Regions from separate parts of the Lentzea rhizosphaerae genome, predicted to be linked through region 1. Evidence: riboswitches for the same ligand, from Rfam matches in the RefSeq annotation. Region 1 holds a riboswitch; each other region holds the start of a gene.
The links. A riboswitch is a leader RNA that binds a small molecule or an ion and turns the genes downstream of it on or off. The one in region 1 is predicted to bind cobalamin.
Positions count from the first base shown of each region.

Region 2: it holds a riboswitch for cobalamin, as region 1 does, so the genes downstream of both, ACFOWZ_RS19655 (FecCD family ABC transporter permease) here and ACFOWZ_RS34445 (CbtB domain-containing protein) in region 1, are expected to answer to the same signal.
Region 3: it holds a riboswitch for cobalamin, as region 1 does, so the genes downstream of both, ACFOWZ_RS35540 (ribonucleoside-diphosphate reductase subunit alpha) here and ACFOWZ_RS34445 (CbtB domain-containing protein) in region 1, are expected to answer to the same signal.
Region 4: it holds a riboswitch for cobalamin, as region 1 does, so the genes downstream of both, cobN (cobaltochelatase subunit CobN) here and ACFOWZ_RS34445 (CbtB domain-containing protein) in region 1, are expected to answer to the same signal.

Region 1 covers NZ_JBHRZI010000030.1:50,123-57,713, forward strand. Annotated here, with positions in the region: gene ACFOWZ_RS34410 (hypothetical protein) at 18-212, opposite strand; gene ACFOWZ_RS34415 (tachylectin-related carbohydrate-binding protein) at 227-2,413, opposite strand; gene ACFOWZ_RS34420 (phosphoribosyltransferase) at 2,551-3,165, shown strand; gene ACFOWZ_RS34425 (antibiotic biosynthesis monooxygenase family protein) at 3,126-3,437, opposite strand; gene hisG (ATP phosphoribosyltransferase) at 3,434-4,294, opposite strand; gene ACFOWZ_RS34435 (phosphoribosyl-ATP diphosphatase) at 4,308-4,571, opposite strand; gene ACFOWZ_RS34440 ((2Fe-2S)-binding protein) at 4,679-5,329, shown strand; cobalamin riboswitch at 5,378-5,553, shown strand; gene ACFOWZ_RS34445 (CbtB domain-containing protein) at 5,587-5,775, shown strand; gene ACFOWZ_RS34450 (CbtA family protein) at 5,792-6,547, shown strand; gene ACFOWZ_RS34455 (hypothetical protein) at 6,609-7,154, shown strand; gene ACFOWZ_RS34460 (HAD family hydrolase) at 7,100-7,591, opposite strand, start outside.
Region 2 covers NZ_JBHRZI010000015.1:559,329-566,919, forward strand. Annotated here, with positions in the region: gene ACFOWZ_RS19630 (fumarylacetoacetate hydrolase family protein) at 1-261, opposite strand, end outside; gene cimA (citramalate synthase) at 271-1,863, opposite strand; gene ACFOWZ_RS19640 (hypothetical protein) at 2,104-2,442, opposite strand; gene ACFOWZ_RS19645 (ABC transporter substrate-binding protein) at 2,462-3,442, opposite strand; gene ACFOWZ_RS19650 (ABC transporter ATP-binding protein) at 3,439-4,179, opposite strand; gene ACFOWZ_RS19655 (FecCD family ABC transporter permease) at 4,179-5,201, opposite strand; cobalamin riboswitch at 5,237-5,370, opposite strand; gene ACFOWZ_RS19660 (hypothetical protein) at 5,472-5,912, shown strand; gene ACFOWZ_RS19665 (hypothetical protein) at 5,916-6,443, opposite strand; gene ACFOWZ_RS19670 (putative T7SS-secreted protein) at 6,525-7,591, opposite strand, start outside.
Region 3 covers NZ_JBHRZI010000030.1:270,664-278,254, forward strand. Annotated here, with positions in the region: gene ACFOWZ_RS35510 (hypothetical protein) at 1-199, opposite strand, end outside; gene ACFOWZ_RS35515 (DUF998 domain-containing protein) at 124-831, opposite strand; gene ACFOWZ_RS35520 (SDR family oxidoreductase) at 890-1,096, opposite strand; gene ACFOWZ_RS35525 (hypothetical protein) at 1,093-1,236, opposite strand; gene ACFOWZ_RS35530 (LysR family transcriptional regulator ArgP) at 1,254-2,111, opposite strand; gene ACFOWZ_RS35535 (LysE/ArgO family amino acid transporter) at 2,211-2,759, shown strand; cobalamin riboswitch at 2,957-3,164, shown strand; gene ACFOWZ_RS35540 (ribonucleoside-diphosphate reductase subunit alpha) at 3,259-5,601, shown strand; gene ACFOWZ_RS35545 (ribonucleotide-diphosphate reductase subunit beta) at 5,649-6,635, shown strand; gene idi (isopentenyl-diphosphate Delta-isomerase) at 6,621-7,208, opposite strand; gene ACFOWZ_RS35555 (MbtH family protein) at 7,311-7,499, shown strand; gene ACFOWZ_RS35560 (endo-1,4-beta-xylanase) at 7,563-7,591, opposite strand, start outside.
Region 4 covers NZ_JBHRZI010000027.1:146,222-153,812, reverse strand. Annotated here, with positions in the region: gene ACFOWZ_RS30570 (ATP-binding protein) at 1-1,754, opposite strand, end outside; gene ACFOWZ_RS30565 (precorrin-2 C(20)-methyltransferase) at 1,872-3,323, opposite strand; gene ACFOWZ_RS30560 (precorrin-8X methylmutase) at 3,320-3,940, opposite strand; gene ACFOWZ_RS30555 (hypothetical protein) at 3,937-4,977, opposite strand; cobalamin riboswitch at 4,986-5,117, shown strand; gene cobN (cobaltochelatase subunit CobN) at 5,153-7,591, shown strand, end outside.

The DNA of each region.
Region 1 (7,591 bases):
GACGCTCCCACACGACATCACAGACCGTGAGCGATCTCGCTCATGGCGGCCCTGAGCGCAACGGCGAAGTCCCGCTCGACACCGACACGCGTCGAGAACTCCCAGTCGTCGACCAGTTCGAGCGCCTCGTTGATCGAGCCGGCGAGGGTGAAGAACTCCTCCTTCGTCAGCGACAGGGTGAGGCCCTCGTCATCGGAATGGATCTTTTCCACGTTGCTCTCCCTCATCACGGGACGTTCAGGAAGTAGTTGTAGCCGTCCCGCGGTGCGAATGCTGTGCCGCCGTCAGCCGCCCTGGGGTTCCTGATGACGATCATGCCGTTGTACCAGTAGGCCAGCCGGTTGCCGTTCAACGGGCGCATTTCGCCCTTCAGGATCGTGGTCTCCACCAGCTGGGCGAACTCGCCGCGCGTGCGCACTCCGGGGAACTCGCCCTGCTCGACGACGTGCTTCTGGAAGGCGTGGCCGTTCGAGATCTCCTGACCCGCGAGCCGGGCGTTGAGGCGCACGCCGTCGACGACGTTGCCGGTGCCGCGGGAGGCGTCGTGCAGGCGCTCGGCCGAGTGCACGGCGTCGGCGCCGTTCATCACCTGCTTGGCGGGGCGCAGCATCGGCACCAGGTTGAGCGCGCGGTCGATACCGCCGAGGCGCTCGCCGGTCATCAGGTCACGGCCGGCGATGGCGTCCGCGATGCCCTTGCCCGTGCCGACGAACGGGATGAAGCCGACCAGCGTGGAGACCTTGCGGTCGGTCGCCTCCCGCTCCTCGCGGGTGGTGCCCTGCGGGAACACCCGGTCGAAGTCGAACTTCAACCCGTTGAGGCTGAAGCCACCGGTCGGCCACCACGTGCCGGAGTTGAACCGCTTCATGGCCGCGTCCATCTCGGCCAGCGTGCGGTTGAAGTCCGCCATGCCCCGGTTGAAGTTGTCCATGGTGCGGTCGAACGCCGCCATGGAGGCGTTCAGCTGGGCCATCGACGCGTTGATGGACTCGCTCATCCGCGTCAGGTCGGCGTTCATCTGGTCCCAGCCGCGGCCCATCTCCTCGAGCGCGGCGAGATCGATGTCGACCTTGAAGTCGGCGGGCAGGGTGAACGGCGGGATCTCGCGGAACGACTGCGCGACGTCGCGGAGCCGCACGATCAGCTTGCGGCCCTCGTCGACGAACACGTCGACGAAGCCGCGGTACTGGTCGATCGTCTGGCGGATCTTCGGCGCGTCGGCGCGCGCCTTCTCCAGCAGGGCGTTGAGCTCCTTGTACTGCGGCAGTTCCAGGCCCTGCGCGGCGGCGAACTTCGCGCGGGCGGCGGTGACGAGGGCCTGCTCCGGGTTCGGTGCGACGAGCAGGGCGTCCAGCTCGGCCTTGGCCTGCTCGACGGCGGGCCAGTTGGCCTGGGCGTAGGCGGCGACCTCGGTGGCCAGCACCCGCATCCTGGCGTTGCTGACGCCGGTCTCCGCGACCACGGCCTTGATCGTCGTGACGATCTCGCCCGCGGTGATCGCGCCGAGGCCGAGCTGCATGAGCTGGTGCACGGGCTTGAGCGGGTTGCGCAACGTGCAGGCGTCCGGTGCGACGGTGAGCTCGCTCAGGCCGGTCCAGCCGGTGCCCACGGTCGTGCCGTCGGCGCGGTCGGTGGTCACCCACTCGCTCTTGGCCGGCACGAACCGCTGCCACACGAGGTCACCGGTGCCGGTCAGCCGGTACAGGGTGTCCGCGCCCGCCGAGACCAGGCGGCCGGTGCCGAGGTCGCGGCCCGTCTTGAGGTGCCGCTGCAGCCACGTCTTCGAGGCGGTGTCGAGGTGGTGGCGGAACACGGCGCCGTCGGCCGTGCGCGTGTAGAGCACGCCGGAACCCGCGGCGACGACGGAGGTGTAGGAGCCCCAGCCGTCGTCGACGATCTCGCCCTCGGACCACCGCGTGCCGTCGAACCTGTGCATCACGAGCAGGCCGCCGTCGAGGCGGAACAGCACGCCGTCCGAGTCGACGGTGATCAGGTCGCGGCCGGCACCGACGGCGTAGCTGCCCCAGCCGGAGCCGGTGACCGTGCCGAGGGCGTCGTCCCAGCCGGTGCCGTTCCAGCGGAACCGCTTGACCGTGCCGTCCGCCTCGATGCGGTGCAGGACACCGCCAGGAGCGGCGAGCACCCGGCCGGACCAGCCGGTGGCGATCCGGGTGGCGGTGCCCCAGGTGTTGCGGCCGGAGCGGGCGCCGGTGTGGGCGGTGAGCCACAGGTCGCCGTTGTCCTTGACCGAGTACACCGGCGCCTGGTCGGCGCACGAGGCGTAGAGAGCTGCCCGCAGGTAGCTGATGTCGGCCGCCGCGGGCCGCGCGAACGTCAACAGGGAGAGCACGACCAGGACCGGTGCGACGATCCGCCGCCAGGTCGAGGCCGCGCGTGGCTGCGCAGAGTGCATGTTCGTCTTTCAGTAGAAACCCCAGAAACGGTACTGATGAGTACCGGAAGTGGGATCGCTCGCGACCGGCGTGTTCGTTACGCCGTTCGGGCGTGACACACCGCACACGCTGACCAGGGCGTACCGTCAACCGGACTGTGAAGAGGTTCGCGAACCGGCAGGAGGCGGGCCGCGCCCTCGCCGCGCGACTCGCGGACCGGCCGTGGCACGACCCGCTGGTCCTCGGCCTCCCCCGCGGCGGCGTCCCGGTCGCGAAAGAGGTCGCGAACCACCTCGACGCCGAGCTCGACGTGGTGGTCGCGCGCAAGATCGGCGCGCCCGGTCACCCCGAGTACGGGGTGGGCGCGGTGACGGCGGACAGCGAGCCGATCTACGACCAGCGGGTGCTCAGGGCGTTGCACCTCACCGAGGAACTGCTCGCCGGCACCTGCGATCGGGAACGCGACGAGGCCGCGCGGCGCACCGCCCTCTACCGCAAGGACAAGCCGCTCACCATCTCCGACCGCGACGTCATCCTCGTGGACGACGGGCTCGCCACCGGCGTCACCGCCAAGGCCGCGCTGCACTGGATCGCCCGGCACGAACCGAGAAGCGTCACGCTCGCCGTGCCCGTGGCCGCCAGGGAATCGCTCAGCACGTTCTCGACGCCCGTGGTGGCCGTGCTGGTCCCGCGACATTTCGGCGCGGTCAGCCGCTGGTACGAGCGGTTCGATCAGACGACGGACGCCGAGGTGCTCAGCGCGCTCGAGTAGTGCTCCACCACCGGGAACGGCGAGTAGAACTCGTGCAGCAGCGACGACCAACGCTCGTAGGACGGACCCTGCCGGAAGCCCACGGTGTGCGCCTCGAGCGACTCCCACCGCACCAGCAGCAGGTAGCGCGACGACGTCTCCAGGCACCGCAGCAGCTCGAGGCCGAGGAAGCCCGGCGAGGCGGAGATCAGCTCCCGCGCCTCGCCGAACGCCCACTCGAACTCGGACTCGCGGCCCGGCACCACGTCCAGGACCGCCTGCTCCAGGATCACAGCCGGCAGAACCTGATGTCCGAGGCCAGCACGGCCTTGGCACCGATCGCGGCCAGCTCGTCCATCACGCGGTTCGCGTCCTTGCGCGACACCATCGCCCGCACGGCCACCCAGTTCTCGTCGGCCAGCGGCGCGACCGTCGGCGACTCCAGACCCGGCGTCAGGGCGACCGCGTCGGCGAGGATCGAGCGTGGGCAGTCGTAGTCGAGCATCAGGTACTGCTGGGCGAACACGACGCCCTGCAGGCGAGCCGTCAGCTGCTTCTTGGCCGCGGTCAGCTCGGAGCCAGCACGGTGCACGAGCACCGCCTCGGACTCGCAGATCGGTTCGCCGAACGGCACCAGGTCGTGCTGGCGCAGGGTCCGGCCGGACCCCACGACGTCGGCGATCAGGTCGGCCACGCCGAGCTGGATCGAGATCTCGACGGCGCCGTCGAGGCGAATCACCTTGGCACTGATGCCCCGCGCCCTCAGGTCGCGGTTCACGAGCTTCGGGTACGCCGTGGCGAGGCGCTTGCCCTCCAGGTCCTCGACCTTCCAGTCCTTGCCCTTGGGCCCGGCGTAGCGGAAGGTCGACCCGCCGAAGCCCAGCGCCAGCAGCTCCTCGACGGACGAGCCGTTGTCGTCGGCGCCGGAGTCCGCGGCGAGGTCGCGGCCGGTGATGCCGAGGTCGAGGTCACCGGACGCCACGTAGATCGCGATGTCCTTGGGACGCAAGAAGAAGAACTCGACGTCGTTGTTGAGGTCCAGCACGGTCAGGTCACGCGACTCGTGCCGCTGGCGGTATCCGGCCTCGGTCAGCATGGCGGAGGCGCGTTCGGTGAGCGCCCCCTTGTTCGGGACTGCTACGCGCAGCATGTGGAAGTCTCCGTCAGAGGTACTTGTAAACGTCTTCGAGGGTCAGGCCGCGGCCCAGCATGATCACCTGGAGGCGGTACAGCAGCTGCGAGATCTCTTCGGCGAGCTTCTCGTCGGACTCGTACTCGGCGGCGATCCAGACCTCGCCCGCCTCCTCCAGGACCTTCTTGCCCTGCGCATGGACGCCGGCCTCGAGCGCTGCGACGGTGCCGGAACCCGCCGGCTTGGTGGCGGCTCGTTCGGTCAGTTCGGCGAACAGGGAGTCGAAGGTCTTCACGACGTGACATCCTCCCATCTCCCGCACCCCCGTCCACACCGCGGTCACATCTGTCCCAGGCCGTGGACGTGATCTGTCCTGCATGGACACCCAGTAGCGTGAACTTCGTGTCGGAGTTCGCCGAAGTGCTCGAAGCGCTGCGCCGGGTGCGCGGAATCAACCCGTTCTTCGCCCTCGACGTGGGCCGCCCGGACCAGACGTGGCTGCCCGGATCGGCACTGCTGGAAGGCCCCGCGCTCAAGACCACCATCGACGCCATCGCCACCCGCTACCGGGCGGAGGAGCCACGCGTCGCGGCGAGCCTGTTCTTCCTCAGCTACACCGCGCGGCTGCTCAGCCCGCTCACGGCGGCGAACATCCCGATCGACGTGCGCCCGGAGAACCTGTGGTGGCACCACGACCCGGCGAACGGCCTGAGCGTCCGCATCGACGAGCCGCGGCTGGGCCCGCCTGCCGCCGAGGCACTCGAACCCGTGGTGGAAGCGATCCAGAGGGTCACGCCCGTGGCGCGCGGATTGTTGTGGGGCAACGCCATGTCGAACATCGCGGGCGCGCTCAAAATGGTTGTGCGCGCACAGATGCTCACGGCCGAAGAAGCGGAACTTCGCGGCGCACGGCTGATGAGCGCGCCGCCGTTCGAACAGGCCGGAGAATTCATCCCCTTCCCCGGCGAGGTCACGTTCCGGCGTCGGAGCTGCTGCCTTTACTACCGGGTAGCCGCAGGTGGGAAGTGTGGAGACTGCCCACTCGTGAAGTGATGAACACGACAACTCTTATGGCCGGTTGTGTTTGTGCCGCCGATCAACTTACGGTGCACGCGCCGCAGTGACGGGAAGCCGGTGAGAATCCGGCGCGGTCCTCGCCACTGTGACCGGGAAGCGATCCCCGCCGAGCACGTCACTGGTTCCACGCAGGAGCTGGGAAGACGCGGGGGCAGCGTTGATCCGGGAGTCAGGAGACCGGCTGCGGCGCCGCAAGGAGAGTTGACCTTCCACGAGGTATGGAGGAGCCCGTCATGACGAGCCCCGCAGCACATCTGTCCGCCGTCCGCGTGCCCAAGTGGGCCTTCGCCGCCGCCCTGCTCGGCCTGATCGTCACGTACCTGGTCCTGCAGGAGAACGGACTCGCGCTCGGTGCGAGCTCGGAGCTGCTGCACGAGTTCTTCCACGACGGCCGGCACGCGCTCGGCGTCCCGTGCCACTGATCTCCTGATCACGCACATGACGACGACGTACAAGTCTCTCGCACTGCGGGGGATCGCGGCGGGCGGCATCGCCGGTGTCGCCTCCGCGCTCGTGCAACTGCTGGTGACCGAGATCCCGATCCGCGCCGCGCTGGCGGTCGAAGAAGCCAGGGAACCGGCAGCCGGCGAGGGCCACTCGCACGGTGGCGAGGAAGCACTGGTCAGCCGCGGCGCCCAGGTCGTGGGCGGCATGCTCGGCGTGGTGATCGTCGGCATCGCCGTGGGCCTGGTGTTCGCCACGGCCTACGCGCTGTCGAAGCGATGGTTCGTCGACCGCACGCCGTTCAGCCGCAGCCTCGCCTTCGGTGCCGCCGTGTTCGGCGCGGTGGCACTGCTGCCGTGGCTGAAGTACCCGGCCAACCCGCCCGCCGTGGGCGACCCGGAGACGGTGAACTACCGGACCGCGCTCTACCTGGGTGTGGTGGTGGCCGGCCTCGTGATCGTGTGGGGAGCGAGCCTGCTGGCCGAACGGCTGCGCGCGCAGCCGCAGCCGGTGCGCGTCACCGCGGTGCTGCTCGCGGTGGCCGCGGCCGTCGCGGTGGTGCTGGTGGCGTTCCCCGCGCCGCCGGACACGATCCCCGCGGACATGCCGGTGAACGTGCTGTGGCAGTTCCGCCTCAGCTCACTCGCCCAGCTCGCCACGCTCTACGTCGGTCTCGGCGTGGTGTTCGGCCTGCTGATCGACCCGGCCACGCGCCGGGCCAGGGCCGCGGAGAAGGCCGCTGTCGCTTGACGGTGCGGGGTGGTCGCCGATGCGGCCACCCCAATCCCGCGCCTCGGGCAGCATGAAGCGCATGACCGATCTTCTGCCGTGGCAACGCATCCGCAACTGGTTGCGCACCAACGCTCCCCGGACGTTCGAGCAGATCTCGGCACCCGAGGACGCGATCGGACGGTGGCGCCTGGCCGGTGCGCCTGACCTGTACCCGACGATGTTCACGCCGCTGTCCGCGCGGGAGGCGGTGCGGGAGCAGGCGAGGCTGCGGCACGACGTCTACCCCGAGCTCGACCGCGATCCCGCCGGCACGATGTCGTCGGCGTTCCTGAAGGAGTTCGTCCCGATCGCGGCCAGCGGCACGGGCGACTACCTGTTCGTCGACGGACGGCCGGGACCGGAGTCCGGCTGCGTCCGCGAGTGGTGCCGTGACGACGGCAATCTCGGATCGACGCTGTGGCAGAGCGTCCACGACATGCTCGCCGACGTCGCCCACTCGCTCGAGACCGGCGAACCGGCGCTGCGCGGACACGTCGAGGCCGCCAGGGCCCGGTTCGCCAGGGTCGCGGTCTACGTGCCTGAGGTGCGCGACGGCCTGCTGAGCTGGCAGTCCGTGCGGGATTGAAGGGCGCGCAGCACGTCCAGGTCCACACCCACCAGCGAGTCGCGGAAGATCCGCCGCTCCCCCGCCGTCACCTCGACGTCGCACGGCACCACCAGAACCGTGCACCCGGCGGCGACGGCGGCGGCCACCCCGGTCGGCGAGTCCTCGATCGCCACGCACCGCGTCGCGTCCACGCCCAGCAGCCGGGCCGCCTTCAGGTACGGCTCCGGCAACGGCTTGTTCAGGCCGTCGACCTCGTCGCCGCACACCGTGACGTCGAACAGGTCCCTGCCGATCGTGTCCAGCGCGACCTCGGTCAGCGAGCGCTCCGTCGACGTCACCAGCGCCATCGGCACGCCCGACGCGCGCACCGCCCGCAACGCCTCGGCAGCGCCCGGTCGCCACGGCAGGCCGGCGCGGAAGACCTCCTCGGTGCGGCGCGAGATCCACGCGGCGCC
Region 2 (7,591 bases), on a different contig from region 1:
CGACGTGTTGGGCTTGAGGAACACCAACGGCTCGGCCGGCACCTCGTTGCCGAGCTCGGCGGCGTGGTCGGCGTAGTTGCGGCCGATGCCGATGATCTTGGTCGGCAGAATCGGCGCCAGCAGCCTGACGTCGGCCAGCGGCCACTTGCGGCCGGTGAACGTGGGCGTGCCGAAGGGGTGTTCGGCGATTTCCGCGGCCTCGTCGCCGTGAACGGCGACGAAAGCCACGCCTTGGGGGTGAGCAATCCGGGCGATACGCACGTTCCAACCTTAGACGGGCTTGGAACTCCGCATCGACTTGTGCACGAGCGCATCACACAGCGCGAGCCACGAGGCTTCGACGATGTTCCCGTGCACGCCCACGGTCGTCCACTCGCGCTCACCGTCGGTCGACTCGACGAGCACGCGCGTCACGGCGTCCGTGCCGGGGTGCTCGGTGAGGATGCGCACCTTGTAGTCGGCCAGCTCCACCGTGTCCAACCACGACAGGTGCGGCAGCAACGCCTTGCGCAGGGCCGCGTCCAGCGCGTGCACGGGACCGTTGCCCTCGGCGGTCGCGATGACCCGCTCCCCCGCCACGTGCACCTTCACCGTGGCCTCGGACACGATCTCACCGTCCGAGCGGTGGTCCAGCACGACCCGGTAGGACTCCAGCGTGAACGGAGGAGTGTCCAGTTGGGACAGCTCCGAGCGCAGCAGCAGTTCCATGGAGGCGTCGGCGGCCTCGAACGACCAGCCCTTCGCTTCCAGTTCCTTGACGCGCTTCAGCGCGCTGCCGACCTCGGTTGACCGGCCGGCCAGGTCGAGCCCGAACTCACGTCCCTTGAGTTCGATGCTCGCCCGGCCGGCCATCTCGGTGACCAGCACCCGCATGTCGTTGCCGACGATGTCCGGATCGATGTGGTTGTACAGCTCCGGATCCACCTTGATCGCGCTCGCGTGCAGACCCGCCTTGTGAGCGAATGCTGACGACCCGACGTAGGCCTGGTGGGTGTCGGGTGCGATGTTCGCGATCTCGGCCAACGCATGGGAGACACGGGTGAGCTCGGCCAGTGCCCCGGTCGGGAGCACGTCCACGCCGAGCTTGGTCACGAGGTTTCCCACGACGGCGAACAGGTCGGCGTTGCCTGCTCGCTCGCCGTATCCGTTGGCGGTGCACTGAACGTGCGTCGCGCCCGCCTGCACGGCCGCGATGGTGTTCGCCACGGCGCAGGACGTGTCGTCCTGGCAGTGGATGCCTACTCGGAAGCCGGTCTTCTTGACGACTTCCGCGACCGTCTCAGCGAGACCCAACGGCAGCTGACCACCGTTCGTGTCGCACAGCACGACGACGTCCGCGCCACCCTCCACAGCGGACTCCAGCACGCGCAGGCTGGTGTCCGGGGAGAACGCATATCCGTCGAAGAAGTGCTCGGCGTCGAGGAAGACGCGCCTTCCGTGGTCTTTGAGGAACCGGACGGTGTCGCGCACCATCCTGAGGTTCTCGTCGGTGTCCGTGCGCAACGCGCGTTCGATGTGCCTGAGGTCGGACTTGGCAACCAGCGTGATCACCGGCGCCTGGGAGTCCAGCAACGCCTTGACCTGCAGGTCCTCCTCGACCTTCACCCCTGCCTTGCGGGTCGCTCCGAACGCGACCAGCTTGGCGTGCTTGAGCTCCAGGTCACCGGCCGCGGCACGGGCGAAGAACTCCGTGTCCTTGGGCAGAGCGCCGGGCCAGCCGCCCTCGATGAACCCGACGCCGAGCCCGTCCAGCAGCCGCGCCACCGCGAGCTTGTCCGTGACGGAGTACGAAATGCCCTCACGTTGTGCGCCGTCGCGCAACGTCGTGTCGTAGACGTGGAACTCGTCGGTAGGGCCGGCCATCGGGGTCATCTCCTCATCCGGACAAACAAAAAGACCCCCCGCGGGATGCGAGAGGTCTGCGCGTCGGGTGCCAGGGGCGGCAACTACCCGACGCGCTCGTCGATAATGATGGCGAGGTGCTGAGCCATGTAGCGGATGCTGCCACAGCTCAGCACGACGTACCAAGCGCCGGGAGGAAATCTCCCACTATGTGGTTACGCTGAGTACTGCCGCACGCCTGGCAGTACTCAGCACGGCATCTCAGATGGACGAGAGGACGAACTTCCCGTCGCAGGGCTTGGCGGCCCGGTTCTGCACGGAGAGGAAGACTTCCCGGTCGACGGTGCCTCTCCGGTCGATCCACTGGAGGTGGTCATTGGCGTACAGGTCCAGGATGCAGGCGACGTCCGGCACCACGCCCGGTACGTAGGCGGTCTGCGGGGAGGCGGACATGCCGATGCCGAACCACTTCCCAGATCCGACTTCACCGATCCGCTCCGAGTGCTCGATCGGAGCCGAGCCGAGCAGAACGTCACCCTGACAGGCGATGGCGCCGACGTTCTTCACCTCGTAGGTCACGTTGAGGCCAGTGGCCCACATCACAAGCAGGGCCCCGAGGTCACGCAGAAGCCAGGTACTTCGCGAAGGCCTCGATCGACGCCGGGTTGCGCGGCGACTCGACCAGCGCCGCGTACGGAAGGGCGTAGAAGCGCTTGTTCCTGATCGCCGGGGAATTCGCGAGCGGCGCGAAGCCCTCCAGGAACTTCTGCTTCTGCTCAGGTGTGTTGAAGTCGCCGTCCGCGTAGTCGACGATCAGGACCACGTCGGGGTTGCGCTGCACGACGGCCTCCCAGTTGACCGTGGTCCAGCTGTCGTTGAGGTCGCCGAAGACGTTGTCGCCACCGGCCTTGCCGATGACGTCCTGCGGGGCCGCGTTCTTCCCGGACGTGAAGGGCTGGTCCTGGCCGCTGTCGTAGAGGAACACCTTCGGGCGCGGCTTGCCCTCCATGAGCTCGGCCGCGTTGTCGATCTGCTGCTGGTAGCCCTTGATGAGCTCCTCCGCCTTCGCCTCGACGCGGAAGATCTTCCCCAGATTGCGGAGATCCGTGTACAACGCGTCCAGGGCGGGCATGATGCCGCGCTGCTTGCCGACGCCGTTCCGGCACGCCTCGGTGAGCTGGTACGTGCCGATCCCGAGCTGCTTCAACGCGTCCGGTGTGAAACCGGTGCTCTCGCTGAAACCGTAGTTCCAGCCGGCGAAGACGAGGTCGGCGTTGGCGCCCTGCACGACCTCCTTGGAGATCTTGTCGGCGAGCTTGCGGGTGCTGTCGAAGTCGGCCTTCCACGGCGAGGTCTTGAGGTCGGCGGTGTTGTCGCCGTTCACGACGTACCCGGCCATGCGGTCCTTGAGACCCAGCGCGAACATCAGCTCGGTGATGCCGGTGTCGTTCGTGACCACTTTGGACGGAACCTCGTCGAACGTGACCTGCTGGCCGCAGTTCGTGACGGTGACCGGGTCGGTCTTCGAGGCGTCCTGCGCGACCGTGGCGCCACAGCCGGAGACGAGCAGCAGAGCGGCTGTGACGAGTGCGGTTCTCAAGGGGTGACCTCCTGGTCGAACAGGAGTTGCGGAACTCCCGTGGTGGGGTGCGTGACGACGTGTGCGGTGACGTGGAAGACCTTGGCGATCAGCTCGGGCACCAGGACTTCCTCCGGGGTGCCGCCCGCCACGAGACGTCCCTCGTCGAGGACGTGGAGCCGGTCGCAGAAGGACGCGGCCAGGTTCAGGTCGTGCAGGACGGTCAGCACCGTGACGCCCAGGCCTCGGGCGAGGGACAGCACCTCGAGCTGGTGACGGATGTCGAGGTGGTTCGTCGGCTCGTCCAGCACGAGGACCTTCGGCTCCTGGGCGATCGCCCTGGCGATCAGCACGCGCTGGCGCTCGCCGCCGGACAGGCTGAGGAAGCTGCGCTCGGCGAGGTGGGCGACGTCCACTGTGGCCAGTGCGTCCGCGACCACCCGACGGTCGCGGACTGGGTCGCGGTCGTGCGGCAGCCTGCCCATCTCCACGACCTCGCTGACCGTGAAGTCGAACTCGACCTGCGACTCCTGCGTGAGCGCGGCCAGATCGCGGGCGAGGTCGTGTCGCTTGTGGACGTTCTGGCCGTCGATCAGCACGGCGCCCGCGTCCGGCTTCAGCGCGCGGTAGACGCAGCGCAGCGTGGTCGACTTGCCGCTGCCGTTCGGGCCGACGATGCCGACGACCTCGTTGTCGGCGTGCAGCGTGATGTCCTCGACGATGCCGCGGACGGTGACCTGGTCGACCTCGACGCGCATCAGCGTCCTCCGAACACGTAGGCCCTGCGGCGCATGAGGAAGATGAAGCACGGCACCCCGATCGCGGCCGTGATGACGCCGAGCGGCAGTTCCTCCGGTGCCGCGAGCATCCGGGCGGCGACGTCCACCCACACCAGGAAGCTCGCTCCGGCGAGAGGCGCGAGCGGCAGGACCCTGCGGTGGTCGGCGCCGACGACCATGCGCGTCAGGTGCGGCAGCATCAGCCCGACGAACCCGACGGCCCCGCTGACCGCCACCAGCACGCCGGTGATGCCCGCGGTGACGACGAACAGGTGCGTGCGGAACCGGTTGACCGCCACGCCGAGCGTGGTCGCGGTCTCGTCGCCCATCGCCAGCGCGTTGAGCTGCCGCGCCCTGGACATCAGGTAGACGATCCCGGCCGCGGTCACCACCGTGGCGACGGGCAACGACTGCCAGTTCGCTCCGCCGAGGCTGCCGAGCAACCAGAACATGGCGCTGCGGGCCGCCTCACCGTGCGGTGCCTGGAACACCAGCAGCATCGCCACGGCGGAGAACCCGTACGCGAGCGCGGTTCCGGTCAGCACCAGCCGCAACGGTGTGAGCCCGCCGCTCGTGCGCGCGGTGAGGTAGACCAGCGCCGTGGCACCGAGTCCGGTCAGGAAAGCTCCGGTCGAGAGCGCGTACACACCGAGCCCCTGGAGGACACCGAGCGTCGCCACCGCCGTCGCACCGACGCTCGCGCCGGACGAGATGCCGAGGACGTACGGGTCCGCGAGGGCGTTGCGGACCATCGCCTGGATCGCGACGCCGACCGCGCTCAGCCCGGCACCGACTACCGCGGCGAGCAGCACGCGGGGCAGCCGGATGTCCCAGACGATGTGGTACTGCCCGGCGAGGTCCGCCGGGATCGTGCCGCCGGTGACGGCCGCGTGCAGCAGTTCCAGGGTGAGGCCGAACGGCACGGAGACAGGTCCGAGGGAGACGCCCGCGACGACGCTGACGGCGAGCACGCCGACGAGCGCGCTGATCTTCCCGATCACTTGGTCCCTTCCCGCAGTCCACGGCAGGAGTCGGAGGTTCTCTTCAGCCGTGTGCGGGTATTCGGGCTCGCCCTCGTGGAGGACCTACCGTTGCGGGTCAGCGCCGGACTTCGACCGGACTTCCCCCGTGCACGACGAGCTCACCCTAACCCACGAGCCACTCCACAAAATCGGGCGGAGACGCGTCTGACAGACATGGACCTGGGCGACCGAAGACGACAGCGGCGTGAGCGACTGCGGAAGGAGTACGGCACGGCGAAGGTGTCTCAGGTGGACGACAACACCATCGCCCTCATCGCGTTCGTCGCGCTCCTCCTCGGCATCCTGGGCGGCTTCGTCCTGCAGCAGCAGCTCGCCGGCGCGCTGAACCAGGCCTTTTGCACGCCGGCGTCGTGCCAGGTGCTGCCGCAGGCGCTGACCGGCTGGGCGATCGCGGTGACGCCGCTGCCGGTGTTCCTCTGGCACCGCAACGCGGCGTTCTACCTCGGCATGTTCCTGGTCGGCGTGATGGGCACGTTCTTCATCACAGCGGCCCAGGGTGGCACCGCCGACGGACTCTGGCTGCTGCCGCTCGTCTACTTCGTGGTTGGGCTGCTGTTCGTGCCGTTCAGCCTCTGGATCTCGCGCCTGGCCGCACCGGGGTGGCGTGCCGCGGCGGTCGCCGGCCAGCACTGGATGCTGCTGATCTCCTTCGTCCTGTGGCTGGCCTGATCGTCAGAGGACACCTCCCGCACCGAACTCCGGCTCGAAGCGGCGGAAGTACTCCATGCAGTTCGCCATCTGGTGCTCGACGAGGCCGAACTTCGGTGTGTCGTCAGGACCGAGCATCGCGAGCACGTCGACGGACTCGGTCGCCTTCTCGCCGGGGACGAGCACCTCCGCCCGGTCGCCGGGAAAGACGGACACCTTGTGGCCGACGTGCCACACGTCCCGCCGCGAGCCCTTCACCAGGACCTTCCACGGTGGATCGTGCTGCTCCCGGTCCTCCAGCTCGACACGGATCTTGAGCAGGGCGTCGAACACGGACTCGCCGGTGGACATCTTGCGGCCGAACGGGCCGTAGACGGCCATCGTGATCTCTTTCACCGTCCGGGCCTGCCACACGACCCGGCCGACCCAGAGCTGTTCCTTGCCGGAGGCGGGATCCTTGCCGTGGAGGGGGATGTTCCGCGACACCGGCGGGAACTCGCCGCCCTTCGTCCACTCGGGGAGCTCCTCCACCGGCTGCTGGGGAGGTGACATCTGTCGCTGCGGCGGACGCATCGGGTGCTGCGGACGCATAGGCGGTTGCTGGGGGTGCATCGGTACGAACTCCTGGGTGCGTCAGGCGTGCTTGGCCATGATGTCGCGCATCTGCTGCCGGTAGCTGTTCATCACTTCCCGCTGCCTGAACGCTTCGTCGGGACGGAGGTCGCCCAGGCCGCTCTCGATCCGACCGACCAGGTCCTTGAGGTAGAAGTAGTCGCTCTTGTCGGGTTCCGGCAGGTGTTCCGGTTCCCGGACCCTGGGTTGCTCGTCCGGCTCGCGCTTCGGTTCCTCCGCCGGCGAGTCGGGCTCGCGGTGCTCGGAGGGGGCGTCGGGCTGGTCCGGGTCCGTCTTCTGCGGACCGAACGGTTCGTCGCCGTGGTGCGGGTTGTACTCCGCCGTGTGCGACGAGGGCTCGTAGTCCTCCCGCAACCACGGCGGCCTGCCGTCGTCGACGTGCCTGCCGAGCCTGGTGGCGGCCTGCTCGGTCGCCTCCCGCGCGGCGGCCTCCGCCGCCTCGCGGGCAATCGCCTTCTCCGCCGTGCCGGCCAGACCGGCGCCGTCCGTCGCGATGCCGATCGCGATGTCACCGACCAGCTGGCCCGCCGCGCCGAACGGGTCCTTCTTCCACTCCTCGAAGTTGAGGATGCCCTTCACGGCCTCTGCCGGGTGCGTGACCATGTGCACCATGCCCGAGGCCTGCTTCATCATGTTGGCCGCGTACTCGCCGGGATGCGCCACGTTGTACGGGTCGAGCGGGTTCCCTGCTCGGATCAACGTCACCAGGCTGGTCACGGACCTGCCCAGGCCGTCGCCGAACTTCTCCACCTGCTCGGACATCTTCTCGAACGTGTCCTCGGCCGTCGCCACGAACTTGGAGAGGAAGCCTGGTTCCTCCGGTGCCTTGTCCTTCGACTTGTCGATCACCGAGGCGGCTTGCGCGGCCGCGTCCTTCACCGCCTTCCGCGCGTCGGCGAGGATCCGTTCGGCCTCTTCCCGCTTGGCTTTTCCCGGATCGCTGAACGGCGCGAGCGGACCCGGTGCGGCACCACCGTTCGCGAACGCGTCCAGCGAGGCCTTCTCGTGTTGCGCCGACGCGGCGTCGTACTCCTTCTCAGCCGCCCGCGTCTCCGCCTTCGACTCGT
Region 3 (7,591 bases), 220 kb from region 1:
GGCCGCACGGCGAGGCGATCTGCACCCACTCGTGCATCTTGTCGAGGACTTCCCGGACGATGATCACGACCTGCGTGCGATCGTCGTCGCCCTCGTCGTCGTCCCCGAACGTGAAGAGGACCCTCAGCTCCTCGCCCTCGTCGTGGATGACGTCGTACTCGGCGCGGATGTAATCCGCGAGGTCTCCCCAACTCGCCATGGCGCAACCCTACTGGCCGCGATCGCCCACAGCCCGACCACCAGCACTGCGCCGACCTCGGCGATGAGCAAGATCCTCTCGATGTAGCCCAACGGGAACACGCGCCACCACCGAACGTCGGAGGCCGCGCCCATCACAATGGCGTAGAGGATCGGCATGAAAGCGACAACGCTCAACAGACCGGACGCCATCGTCCACCTGGCGTGTCGGCCCCACACGTGGTCCTTCAGCCACGGCCGTGCCAGCGCGATGATCGCGACGGGCAGGCTGACGAACGCGAGCATGCTGCCGAACCGGTGGATGCTGCCGCTGACCTCGTTGGTGCCCATGGCCCAGTTCGTCTTCGGGAACGCCACCACGAGCAGCAGGCCTGCTGACCACAGGATCAGCGCGATCGAGCCCGCGGACCGCCATCTGGCCAGCCCCTTGTGGACGAGGGCGACGAGGATGGCGAGGGAACCGGCGGCCAGCAGCAGCACGGCGACGTCGAAGACCGGGCGGTAGTCACCCAGCGCGTACTCGCTGATCGTGCGGCGCAGCGGGCCGACGGTCAGGTCGAGCAGACCGACCATGGCCACCGTGGCGACGACGGCGAGCGAGCCGCCGGTGGCGGCTAGGCGAGGAATCAGCACATATCGGTCAACGCCGTGGCTCGGTCGCGGGGTTCCTGGGTTCAGGAAGCCGACAGGTTCAGCTCAGGATCGCGCCGCACGTGATGTTGACCTGCGCTCCCGTGATCGTGCGGCCCCAGTCGGAGGCCACGAACACCGCCGCTCTGCCGACGTCGTCCAGCGTGGCGGCCCTACCGAGCAGCGTCTGGCCGACGATGTCCGGTTCGACCCAGGCGCGGAACTCGTCCGGGATCGACTCGGGGATCCCGCCCGTCTGCAACGTCACCGCCCGCACAGGGTGAGGCCGGGGCCGTGCGTCAGGCGGGCGGCGGTGGCCGCGCTGGACCTCCAGTGCGGCAGGTAGTGCGGGTACCACCGGTCCAGTGTCGTGAAGCGGTCCTCGAACTCGAGCTCCCGTCCGGTCATGTCACCGAGCGCAAGTCCTACCTCAGCGCGACGGCGGCCTCTTTTTCCACCGCTTCGGCGACGGCGTTCAGGGCCGGCGAGTCGAGCTTCCACTGCTGCCAGTACAGCGGCACGGACACCGTGCGGCCCGGTGCCAGGTCGATCAGGCCCTCCTGCAGCTGCTGCGGTGGCACCATTCCCCAGCCCAGGCCCGCCACGATCGCCCGCACGTACACCTCCGACGACGGCACGTAGTGGCGGTGTTCCGAGGCGCCGCGGCCGCGGGTCAGCGTGCGCACGAAACGGTCCTGGAGGTCGTCGTTGCGGTCGAAGACCACGACCGGCGCGTCCGGCAGCCACGACTTCGGCTGCCCATCGGCGAACCGGTCCACAAAGGACTGCGATGCCATTGCCGCGTAACGGATGTGGCCGAGCCTGCGCACCGAGCAGCCCGCGACCGGCTCGCGGGAGGACGTCACGGCTGCCATCACCAGGCCTTGCCGCAGCAACGCCGTCGTGTGGTCCTGGTCCTCGCGGTGCAGGTCGAACGAGATCTTCAACGACGACGGGACCCGTTGCAGGGCGGGGAGGAACCACGTGGCGAGCGAGTCGGCGTTCACCGCGATCGGCACCCGCACCACGGCGTCCGAGCCCAGGGCGGCGTCCAGGTCCTGGTCGAGGGCGAGCAGTTGCCGACCGTAGCGGACGATCACCTCCCCCGACGGCGTCAGCCGCACCGGACGGGCGCGCACCAGCAGCACGCGGCCAGTGCGCTGCTCCAGCGCCTTGATGCGTTGGGAGACAGCGGAAGGCGTGACGTGCAACGCGGTCGCGGCTGCGTCGAACGTGCCCGCGTCGACGACCGCGAGCAGCGTGCGCACCAGGTCGAGGTCCATCACGAGCGCTAATGGTACGTAAGAATCTTTAGCTGGTCTCATCAAGACGGCGTCAATACCGTCGACGGTGTGACTGACCTGCTGCTCGGCTTCGGCACCATGATGACCCTGATCGTCGCCATCGGCGCGCAGAACGCTTTCGTGCTGCGCCAAGGACTTCGACGCCAGGCCGTCGCGAAGGTCGTCGCCGTGTGCGCCGTGTCGGACGCGATCCTCGTCGCGGTCGGCGTCGCCGGGTTCGGCGCGGTCGTGAAGGCCTTCCCGCAGGCGATCACGGTCGCGGCGGTCGTCGGAGGCGTTTTCCTGCTGGGGTACGGGTTTCTCGCGGCGCGCCGGGCGTTCAAACCACAGTCGATGAACGTCCAGGCGACGGGATCCGGCAGGCCCGTGCTCACTGCGCTCGCGCTGACGTGGCTCAACCCGCACGTCTACCTGGACACGCTGCTGCTGCTCGGCTCGATCGCGGCCGGACGGTGGCTGTTCGGGGTCGGCGCGGTCACCGCGAGCGTCACGTGGTTCGTCGCGCTCGGGTTCGGCGCCCGGCTGCTCAGTCCTCTGTTCGCGAAGCCCCGCGCGTGGCGGGTGCTGGACGGCCTGATCGCCGCCGTGATGACCGCTCTCGGGGTGGCCCTGATCGCCGGGTGGTGATCATCACCGCCACCGCCGACACGGCCAGGACGCCTGTTGTCACGGGCGCCGCGGCACCGGTGAAGAGGGACGCCGAAGCAAGCCCCGCACTGACGAGAGCACCGATGACAACGCGCGACCGAAGATCACCCACGTTGATCACCCTAGACCACGACACGCCCATGTTGGGTGGTGATTCAGGCCCCACCACCACATGTAGTATCTGCCGCGCTGGTGGTTCACCGGCCCGGAGCACCGGGCCGATGAGGCAAGAGGGAACCCGGTGAGAGTCCGGGACTGCCCCGCAGCGGTGAGTGGGAACGAAAGCCGTCAACGAAGCACTGGGTGACCCCTGGGAAGCGACGGCCGGTAGGAGCGAGCAAGGCGCCCACGAGTCCGAAGACCTGCCACCGGTGTGCGCGCAAGCCTGCGCGCACGACACGGTGCCTCGAGGGAGGGCAGCTGTGTGCCCTCAGTGGCGCGCGCGCATTCCTTCGAGCCTTGCTCGCGAGGAGAGAGCGTGCCCGACCGCCTTTCAGTGGTCATCCATGAAGCGTGTGCCGACCTGCCCAACGCGTCGGCGGAGGCGGTTCTGGCTGAGACCAAGCGAAATCTGTACGAAGGCATCACCGACGCCGAGCTCGCGCTGGCGCCGATCATGGCCGCCCGCGCGATGGTCGAGCAGGACCCGGACTACTCCTACGTCAGCGCCCGGTTGCTGCTGGACAAGCTGCGCACCGAGGCGTGCGGAGTGCCGTTGTCGCACGCCGAGATGACCGAGCGCTACCCGTCGTACTTCGCCGCGTTCGTCCGCCACGGCATCGAGCTGGGCCAGCTCGACCCGCGCCTCGCGGACTTCGACCTGGCTCGTCTCGGCGCCGCGCTGAAGCCGGAACGCGACCTGAACTTCCAGTTCCTGGGCATGCAGACGCTGTACGACCGCTACTTCCTGCATCACGACGGCCGCCGCTACGAGCTGCCGCAGGCGTTCTTCCTGCGCGTCGCCATGGGCCTCGCGCTCGAGGAGGACGACCGCGACGCCCGTGCGATCGAGTTCTACGAGCTGCTCTCGTCGTTCGACTTCATGTGCTCGACACCGACGCTGTTCAACTCGGGCACGACACGCCCGCAGCTGTCGTCGTGCTTCCTCACCACCGTGGAGGACGACCTCGCCGGGATCTTCCACGGCATCAGCAACAACGCGCTGCTCAGCAAGTTCGCCGGCGGCCTGGGCAACGACTGGACGCCGGTGCGCGGGATCGGCGCGCACATCAAGGGCACCAACGGCAAGTCGCAGGGCGTCGTGCCGTTCCTCAAGGTTGCCAACGACACCGCGGTCGCGGTCAACCAGGGCGGGCGTCGCAAGGGCGCGGTCTGCGCGTACCTCGAAACCTGGCACATCGACGTCGAGGAGTTCCTCGACCTGCGCAAGAACACCGGCGACGAGCGGCGCCGCACCCACGACATGAACACCGCGAACTGGGTGCCGGACGAGTTCATCCGCCGGGTGCGCGCGAACGGCCAGTGGACGCTGTTCTCGCCCGACGAGGTGCCGGACCTGCACGACGCGTTCGGCGACGACTTCGCACGGAAGTACCGCGCGTACGAGGAGAAGGCCGACAACGGCGAGATCAAGGTCTTCCGCCGTCTCCCCGCCGTCGACCTGTGGCGGCGCATGCTGACCATGCTGTTCGAGACCGGCCACCCGTGGATCACGTTCAAGGACCCGTGCAACCTGCGTTCGCCGCAGCAGCACAGCGGTGTCGTGCACTCCAGCAACCTCTGCACCGAGATCACCCTGAACACCACGACCGACGAGGTCGCCGTGTGCAATCTCGGCAGTGTGAACCTCGCGCGGCACGTCACGGCCGACGGCGTCGACCACGCACGGCTCGAAAAGACCGTGCGCACCGCGGTTCGCATGCTCGACAACGTGATCGACGTGAACTACTACACGATCCCCGAGGCGCGGAACTCCAACCTCGAGCACCGCCCGGTGGGGCTGGGTCTGATGGGCTTCCAGGACGCACTGTTCACGCTCGGCACGCCGATGGCCAGCGCGGAGGCCGTCGAGTTCGCCGACCGCAGCACGGAGGAGATCAGCTACTACGCGATCTCCGCCAGCACCGATCTGGCGCAGGAGCGCGGCGCGTACCGGTCGTTCGAGGGTTCGTTGTGGAGCAACGGGATCCTGCCGATCGACTCCATCGGGATCCTGGCCCAGAACCGCGGTCCCGGCGAGCTCGACCAGAACCGCGAGTCCACGATGGACTGGGCGGCGGTCCGCGAGAAGGTCCGCAAGGGCATGCGGAACTCGAACGTCATGGCCATCGCGCCGACCGCGACCATCGCGAACATCACCGGCGTGAACCAGTCGATCGAGCCGCTGTACCGCAACCTCTACGTGAAGTCGAACATGTCCGGCGACTTCACCGTCATCAACCCGGACCTGGTGCACGCGCTCAAGCAGCGCAAGCTGTGGGACGAGCAGATGATCTCGGACCTGAAGCTGCACGACGGCAGCCTCGGCCCGATCGACCGGGTGCCCCCGTACCTGAAGGCGTTGTACGCCACGGCGTTCGAGGTCGACAGCTCGTGGCTGATCGAGGCGGGCGCGCGCCGGCAGAAGTGGATCGACCAGGCGCAGTCGCTGAACCTCTACCTCGCGCAACCGAGCGGCCGCAAGCTCGACGAGCTGTACCAGCTGGCGTGGGTGCGCGGCCTCAAGACCACCTACTACCTGCGCACGCAGAGCGCCACGCACGTGGAGAAGTCCACGTTGCAGGGCACCGACGGCAAGCTCAACGCCGTCTCCCCCACCGCCTGCTCCATCACCGAACCCGACTGCGAGGCCTGCCAGTGACGAACATCGAAGCGGGCGCCGGGCGCGTCTCCGTCGACGAGAAGGCGATGATCAACTGCCGCGCCGACGTCAACCAGCTGCTGCCGCTCAAGTACCACTGGGCGTGGGAGAAGTACCTCAACGGCTGCAACAACCACTGGATGCCGACCGAGGTCTCGATGCAGGCCGACATCAGCCTCTGGAAGTCCCAGGACGGTCTGACCGACGAGGAACGCCGCATGATCAAGCGGAACCTCGGCTTCTTCGCGACTTCAGAATCGTTGGTGGCCAACAACATCGTGCTCGCGGTGTACCGGCACCTGACCAACCCCGAGTGCCGCCAGTACCTGCTGCGTCAGGCCTTCGAGGAGGCCGTGCACACCCACACGTTCCAGTACATCTGCACCTCGCTCGGTCTGGACGAGGGCGAGCTGTTCAACATGTACCGGGAGATCCCGTCGATCACGGACAAGGCCGCGTGGGCGCTGCAGTTCACGCAGCACCTGGAGGACCCGGAGTTCCGGACCGGCACGCCGGAGAACGACCAGGCGTTCCTGCGCGACCTCGTCGCGTTCTACGTGGTCTTCGAGGGCATGTGGTTCTACACCGGGTTCGCGCAGATCCTGTCGCTCGGACGGCGCAACAAGATGGTCGGCGTCGCCGAGCAGTACCAGTACATCCTGCGCGACGAGTCGATCCACCTGAACTTCGGCATCGACGCGATCAACCAGATCAAGATCGAGAACCCGCACCTGTGGAACGACGTGTTCCAGAAGGAGGTGCGCACCATGCTCGCGGAGGGCTGCGAGCTGGAGATCGCCTACGGCCGGGACACGATGCCGGGCGGCATCCTCGGCCTCAACTCCGAGCTGTGCGAGCAGTACATGCGGTTCATCACGAACCGCCGCTGCGCCCAGCTCGGCCTGGAACCGGTGTGGGAGCCGACCGAGAACCCGTTCCCGTGGATGTCGGAGATGATGGACCTGAAGAAGGAGAAGAACTTCTTCGAGACCCGCGTCATCGAGTACCAGAACGGTGGCTCACTGGAGTGGTGACCCCAGCCTGACGGCGCTGGGCAGCCCGGCCCGGTCCGCGACGGGCCACTGGAGCGGATCGGGCCCCAGCTTCACGAGTTCGGCGATCTGGAGCTTCGCCCACGGCGAGATCTCACGCGTGCCGTTCAGGACGGCGTCCGAGAACTCCGCCCACGCCACCCGCTCGGTGGAATCGACCTCGTCCGGGTTCGGCGTGGGCTCGTCGTCGCAGAGCACCCGGAACACCGGGCACATCTCGTTCTCGACGACGCCGTCCATCTCGGCGCGGTAGCGGAACCGCGGCAGCAGCAGCTCGGGCTCGGAGCACTTCATGCCGAGCTCGTCCTGCAGACGCCGCAGCACGGCCTGTGCCATGTCCTCGTCCGGGAGGGGGTGACCGCAGCAGGTGTTCGTCCACACGCCGGGGAACGTCTTCTTGTGCAGTGCGCGCCGGGTGAGCACGATCCGGCCGGCCGAGTCGAAGACGTAGCTGGAAAACGCCAGGTGCAGCGGGGTGTCCGCGTGGTGCACGACGGCTTTGTCCTCGACGCCGATGGCCGAACCGTCCTCAGCGAGGAGGACCACCTGTTCCACAGTCACTCCGCCACGTAATCACAAGAGCACCCGGATCGGAAAGCCGGTGGGCTCGAGTGGGGGAACAGCGCGCCCCTAGGTGTCCCAGGTCACCCTGAGGTCATGACTTCCCCGTTCGCTCAGGCTCACACCATGTTCCTGGTGCTGGTCAGCCCAACGGGCCAGTACTCGATCTGGCCGGCGGTGCTGCAGGTGCCCGCCGGGTGGCAGGTCGTGCACGGCGTCGCGTCACGGTTGTCCTGCGAGGACTTCGTGACGGCCGCGCGCGCCGACCTGCCGGCGGCCGCCTGACTCGTGATGAACGGCGCTTTTGTCCACCTGAGGTGGACAAAAGCGCCGTTCATCACGAGCGGGTCACCTGCGTTCGGCCAGGGTGGAGCGCA
Region 4 (7,591 bases), on a different contig from region 1:
CCGAGGGCCCACAGGGACAGCGACCGGTACCAGACCTCCCCGCGGGGTTCGGTGATCGCCAGCACCTCCTCGTGGCAGGCCAGGGCCCGTGCCGCGTCACCCCGCACCCCGCTGTACACGGCGAGGGCGAAGAGGGCGTCGAGCAGCCGGGGAAGGTCGTTCCCGGCACGGAGCGCATCGAGGACCGCGTCCAGCAGTGCGACCGAGCGGGGCAGGTCCCCCCGGTACCCCGCCACGTACCCGGCGGCGAGGGTGAACAACGCGTGCGTCGAGGCGTCGTCCAACTGCTTCGCGACCTCCTCGCCCTCGTCCACCAGGGCTGCGGCGGCCTCGACATCGTTCTGCTGTCCGGCCAGCATGGAGTCCGCGTAGAGGGCTCGGGCCCGGTCCACGCAGGGGCGGGGCTGCTGGGCCAGGGCGTGGTCGAGCCAGTACCTGCCCTCGCTGAGCTGCCCCCGCCCGAACCAGTACAGGTACAGCGACGTGGCCATCCGCAGGCCGGCCCCTGCTTCGCCGGGTTCGGTGAGGCAGAACTCCAACGCGGCCCGCAGATTGGGGTACTCCCGCTCCAGGCGGGTGAACCAGTCCACCTGTCGGACACTGATCCACTCGGCCTCGGCGCCCGCCACCAGCGCGGCACACCAGTCTCGATGTCGCCGGCGCAGCGCGGTCTCCTGGCCGGATTCCCGCAGCCTGTCCTGGCCGTACTCGCTGAGGGTGTCGAGCATCCGGTACCGCACGTCGCCGCCGTCCTGCCGGATCAGGATCGACTTGTTCACCAGTGAGGTCACCAGGTCGAGCACGTCCTCCGACGCCAGGCCGTCCCCGGCGCAGACGCCTTCCGCCGCGGCCAGTTCGAAGCCACCGGCGAACACCGTCAGCCGAGCCCAGAGCCGTTGTTCCGCGCTCGTGCACAGCTCGTAGCTCCACTCGATGCTGGCCTGCAGGGTCCGCTGCCGCGTCGGCGCGCTGCGCGGACCAGCGGCCAGCAGCCGGAACCGGTTGGACATCCGGTTCAGGATCTCCTGCGGCGCCAGCGCCGCCAGTCGCGCCGCCGCGAGCTCGATCGCCAGTGGCAGGCCTTCCACCCGGCGGCAGATCTGTGCGACCGCGTCCAGGTTGTCCGCGGTGAGGCAGAACTCCGGCACCACCGCCACGGCCCGCTCGACGAACAGGGCCACCGCCGGGACCTGGGGCAGCCCTCGCAGGGTGGGTGGCTGTGCCAGGTCCGGTACCGGCAGCGGCGGTACCGGCAGCGTGACCTCCCCTCCGACACCCAGCCCCTGCCGGCTGGTGGCCAGCACCCGCAACCCCGGGCAGGCCCGCAACAGCGCGTCGACCAGTTTCGCGACCGGGTCCACCAGGTGCTCGCAGTTGTCCAGCACCAGCAGGACGTTTCGTGCCGCCAGGTACTCGGTCAGCAGCGTCATCGGTGGGCACGCCGAGTGGTCTCCCGGTCCCACGGTGGCCTGCTCCCGCAGTCCCAGAACGGCGGCCACGGTGTGCGCCACCAGCTCCGGATCCCGCAGCTCGCCCAGTTCGACCAGCCACACACCGCCGTCGAAGGACCGCCGCACCTGTGCGGCCACCCGCAGTGCGAGCCGGGACTTGCCGATCCCGCCGAACCCGGTCAAGGTCACCAGACGAGAGACCGACAACACCCGCTTGGCCTCGGTCACCTCCCGCCGGCGGCCGACGAAACTGGTCAACTCCACGGGCAGATTCCCGGCCTCGCCCGGAGCGATGAGCGACATGACACCTTCATCCCTGCGACCACGGTTGCCGGTCGACTTTCGGGGTCAGTCGAACCCAAACGGGCCTACCACGTCAATCGCCGACATACATGGTCCGTATGGCCGCAGGGAAGGAGGCTAATCAGTCGGATAGCGGCGCGGCGTGAACACCACGCCCGCGTCCGTGACGACGGTCTGGGACGAGCCGATGATCAGCAGGCAGCGCATGTCGATCGTGTCCGGGTCGAGCGTCTTCAACGTTCCGACGCGGATCTCTTCCTCGGGACCGCCGACGTCACGTCCGACGACGACCGGCGTGTCCGGGGAGCGATGCTGCAGCAGCAGGTCGCGCATCTCGTGGACCTGGTGCGTGCGGGCCTTGGAGGCCGGGTTGTAGATCGCGATCACCAGGTCGGCCTTGGCGGTGGCGGTCAAACGTTCGGCGATGACGTCCCACGGTTTGAGCCTGTCGCTCAACGAGATCACCGCGTAGTCGTGGCCCAGCGGTGCACCGGCCTTGGCCGCCACGGCGTTCGCCGCCGTCACGCCCGGGATGACCCGCACCGGGACGTCACCGGCTTCCGCTGCGACCTCCAGGACGGCCGTGGCCATCGCGAAGACGCCGGGATCGCCGGACGACACGACCGCGACCCGCTTGCCCTTGCGCGCCAGGTCCAGCGCGAAGGCGGCACGTTCCGACTCGACCTGGTTGTGGGAGGCGTGTTTCGTCTGGCCGGGCCGGTCGGGGAGGCGGTTGAGGTAGGTGGTGTAACCGACGAGCTCGTCGGCGGCTTCGAGTTCCTGGCGGGCTTCCGGTGTGAGCCAGGCGGTCTTGCCAGGGCCCAGACCCACGACGGTCACCTCGCCCTTGCGCGCCTCGGGCTTGGAGTTGCTGGGCAGCAGCGCCAGGGAGAAGTAGGGGACCTCGCCGGGGTCGACGTCGGCCAGCGGCGACATCTTCTGGCGGCCGGTGGTGGCGCGCTCGACGTACCAGGCACCGTCGAGCCTGCCGGAGGCTTCGAGGGCCGTCTTGACGTTGCCGAAAGTGCGGCCCAGCTTGAGGATCGCGGCCGAGTCGGTGTCGGCCAGGCGGGTCGCGAGCTCGGCGGGAGGCAGCGTGCCGGGCAGGATGGTGAGGACCTCGTCGCGCTCGACCAGCGGGGTGCCGAGAACAGCACTCGCACCGCTGACGCTCGTGACGCCGGGCACGACCTCCCACTCGTAGCGGTCGGCGAGCCGCTTGTGCATGTGCATGTAGGAGCCGTAGAAGAACGGGTCTCCGGCGGCGAGGACGACGACGTCACGTCCGGCGTCGAGGTGCGCGGCGAGCTTGGCCGCGGCCTCTTCGTAGAACGCGTCGATCTCGCCCTGGTAGTCGTCGGTGTCCTCGGTGGTGACCGGGTAGACGAGCTGTTCCATGATCTGGCCGTCGCGGAAGTACGGTGCCGCAATGGTTTTGGCGACACTGCGCCCGTGCCGCGCGCTGTGGAACGCGATCACGTCGGCTTCCCCGATGAGCCGTGCGGCCTTCACCGTCACGAGTTCCGGGTCACCGGGACCCAGCCCGACGCCGTAGAGCTTGCCCGTCATTCTTCCTCGCTCGCGATCGCGTTGATGGCCGCCGCCGTCATGGCACTGCCGCCGCGCCGGCCGTGCACCACGAGGTGCTCCAGATCCGTTGCGGCCAAAGCTTCTTTGGACTCCGCGGCACCGATGAACCCGACCGGGATGCCCAAGATCGCGGCCGGCCGGGGCGCTCCTGCCTCGATCAGGTCGATCAGGTGGAACAGCGCGGTCGGGGCGTTGCCGATGGCGATCACGGCACCTTCGAAGCGGTCCTGCAGCAGCTCCAGGGCGGCGGCGCTGCGGGTGTTGCCGATCTCCTTGGCTCGCGAGGGAGTGCGCGGATCCTGGAGGTGGCAAAGGACTTCGTTGTCCTTGGGCAAGCGGCGGCGGGTGACGCCGGACGCGACCATGTTGGCGTCGCACAGGATCGGCGCACCTGCCTGGAGCGCCGCGCGAGCGTTGCGGACGACGCCGGGGGAGAAAGCGACGTCGTTCGGCAGGTCGGTCATGCCGCACGCGTGGATCATGCGGACCACGACTTTCGCGACGTCCTCTGGGAACCTGGTGAGGTCCGATTCCGCGCGAATGGTGGCGAAGGACTGGCGGTAGATCTCCGCGCCGTCCTTGATGTACTCCGTCACCTGATCTCCTCGTAGCCGTCGCCGGTCGCGACGAACTCGATCACATCGCCGGCGGGGCGACCGCATCGGCGTGCACAGCCCGACCAGTGAACCGGGCCGGGAGTGTCGGACCTGCTCCCTAGAATTGAAATTGGGGGTACCCGGCCTGGCACGTGTGTGTGGTGGGACGCGTCAACCCAAGCGCGCGCATCGGCGCGTACGTCGGAGAGCGACTTGGCGCAGCCGGGGCGCCCGGTGCAGGCGCTGACGCCGTGCCACGGCGAGTCCGGATCCGTGATCAGCCCCGAGACGTCGGTTCCGGCAGGCACGACCAGGCTCCGCCACGGCGTCAGCCGGATCGGGACGCCGGGGAGCTGGTGCGCGTCCAGGCGGCCCAACGGCACGCCGGGAGTCGTGGGCGAAGGTGCGACGGGCGTCACAGCCGGGGTGATCCGCGGGGCGTCGGAAACACCGAAGTGCTCGGTGATCTTTCGCACACCGCCGTCCACTTCGGACAGGCGCCAGGCGGTCCCGCGCATCCCCTGGAAGAGGCGGGCAGCGGTCAGCAGGGCGTCGACGGGGTCGTGAACTCGGACACCTGTATCGGTACCGGCGAGCAGGAGCACCTCTCCGACCAGCCCGAAGTCGCCGCCCAGACCACTCACCGCGTGCCCCACCGTGACGAGAAAACGCCCTGGCAGCGCGGCCAGCAGCGGGTCCGCGCACAACGCCGCGTCCAGCGCGTCGACCAGCGACTGGTTGTCCTCCAGTGGCGCCGCGATGATGTTGCGGATCCGCTCGTGCGTCGCGGACGGCAACAGGCCCGCCGCACGCAACCGTTCACCCAGCTCCACGCCGTCCGCGAGGCCCCTGATCTGGAGGTTCGCCCGCGAGGTCAGTTCCAGCGAGCCGGATCCGAGCTCCAGTGCCGCGACCCGCACGACGTCCCACTGAGCAGCGGAAAGCGTGCCGCCGGGGACCCGGATGCGCGCCAGCCCGCCGTCGGCCGCGGGGTGCAGCTCTACGGCGCCGGGGCAGGCATCCGGGTGACTACGCATAGGTCGGACTGTAACCCGCCGGTTAGGGTGAGCCCGAACGACGAAGCGCAGGAGGAAGCCGGTGTGAATCCGGCGCGGTCCCGCCACTGTGACCAGCGGACGCTGGGAGTCAGGAACTCCGCTTCGCCTGTCACCCGCAACCTGGGGCGAGGACCCCACGAGGGATGGAGCCTGCGTGATCCTGCTGCTGTCGACCTCCGACACCGACCTGCTGTCGGCGCGTGCGAGCGGTGCCGAGTACCGGCTCGGCAACCCGGCGCGCACCACCGTGGACGACCTTCCCGGGCTGACCCAGGACGTCGAGCTCGTGCTCGTGCGCATCCTCGGCGGGCGCCGGATGTGGGAGGAAGGGCTCGACTGGCTGCTGGCCAGCGGGCTGCCGGTGGTCGTGCTCGGCGGTGAGCAGCAGCCCGACGCGGCGCTGATGGAGCTGTCGACGGTGCCCGGTGGCGTGTGTGCCGAGGCGCACCTCTACCTGGCGCACGGCGGGCCGGCGAACCTGGCCGAGCTGCACAAGTTCCTGTCCGACACCGTCCTGCTGACCGGGCACGGCTTCGAGGCGCCCACGGCCACGCCCACGTGGGGTGTGCTGGAGCGGGAGACGACCGGAGAAGGCCCCACGGTCGCGGTGCTCTACTACCGCGCGCACCACGTGGCCGGGAACACGGCGTTCGTGCACGCGTTGTGCGACGCGATCGAGGCCAAGGGCGGCAAGCCGCTGCCCGTCTACTGCTCGTCGCTGCGCACCGCCGAGCCCGAGCTGCTGGACACGCTGTGCCAGGCCGACGCGCTGGTCGTCACGGTGCTCGCGGCTGGTGGCACGAACCCCGCCAAGGCGTCCGCCGGTGGCGACGACGACGCGTGGGACGTGGGTGCGCTGGCCGCGTTGGACGTGCCGATCCTGCAGGGGTTGTGCCTCACGTCGAGTCGTGAGTCGTGGGACGAGAACGACGACGGACTGTCTCCTTTGGACACCGCGACCCAGGTCGCGATCCCCGAGTTCGACGGCCGGATCATCACGGTTCCGTTCTCCTTCAAGGAGATCGACTCCGACGGCCTCACGGTCTACGTGGCCGACCCGGAACGGGCGCTGCGCGTCGCGGGCATCGCGGTCAGGCACGGGAAGCTGCGCCACATCCCGGTGGAGAACCGCAAGATCGCCGTGATGCTGTCGGCGTACCCGACGAAGCACTCGCGCATCGGCAACGCGGTCGGGCTCGACACGCCCGCGTCCACGGTCCGGCTGCTCAAGGCGATGCAGGAGCACGGCTACGACATCGGCGACGCGTTGCCCGGTGTCGAGGAGCTCGACGGCGACGCGTTGATCCACGCGCTGATCGCCGCCGGTGGCCAGGACGCGGACTGGCTCACGCAGGAGCAGTTCGAGAGCAACCCGGTGCGCATCGCGGCTGCCGACTACCGGGAGTTCTACGAGACGCTGCCGGAGGACTTCCGCGAGTCGATGCAGGAGCACTGGGGCGAGGCGCCCGGTGAGCTCTTCGTCGACCGCAGCAGGTCGAAGGACGGCGAGATCGTGCTGGCCGCGTTGCGGTCCAACAACGTCGTCGTGATCGTGCAGCCGCCGCGAGGGTTCGGCGAGAACCCCATCGCGATCTACCACGACCCCGACCTGCCGCCGTCGCACCACTACCTCGCGGCGTACCGGTGGATCGAGTCCGAGTTCGGCGCGGACGCCGTGGTGCACGTCGGCAAGCACGGCAACCTGGAGTGGCTGCCCGGCAAGACCGTCGGCATGTCGGCCTCCTGCGGCACGGACGCGGCACTGGGCGACCTGCCGCTGGTCTACCCGTTCCTCGTCAACGACCCCGGCGAGGGCACGCAGGCCAAGCGGCGCGCGCACGCCACGCTGGTCGACCACCTGGTGCCGCCGATGGCGCGGGCCGACAGCTACGGCGACATCGCGCGGCTGGAGCAGCTGCTCGACGAGTACGGCTCGATCTCCGCGATGGACCCGGCGAAGCTGCCGGCGATCCGCGCGCAGATCTGGACGTTGATCCAGGCCGCGAAGCTCGACCACGACCTCGGCCTGGACGACCGGCCACACGACGCGGAGTTCGACGAGTTCCTGCTGCACGTCGACGGCTGGCTGTGCGAGGTCAAGGACGTCCAGATCCGCGACGGTCTGCACATCCTCGGCGAGGCGCCGACCGGCAGCGTTCGCGTGAACCTCGTGCTCGCGATGCTCCAGGCACGGCAGATGTGGGGCGGTCAGGTCGCCGCGCTGCCCGGCCTGCGGGAGGCGCTCGGGCTCGTCGGCACGGCCCGTGAGGACGTTGACGCCGTTGAAGAACAGGCGCGTGCACTCGTCCAGGCGATGGAGGACGCGGGCTGGGACGTCGCCACGGCCAAGACCCTGCACGAATCCGCCGACGTGCAGAAGATCCTGGAGTTCGCGGCCCTGGAAGTGGTGCCGCGGCTCGCTCGCACCACGGACGAGATGACCAACGTCCTGCACGCGCTGGACGGCGGCTACATCCCGGCCGGCCCGTCCGGTTCGCCGTTGCGCGGCCTGGTGAACGTGCTGCCGACAGGTCGCAACTTCTACTCCGTCGACCCGAAGGCCGTCCCGTCACGCCTCGCGTGGGAGACCGGC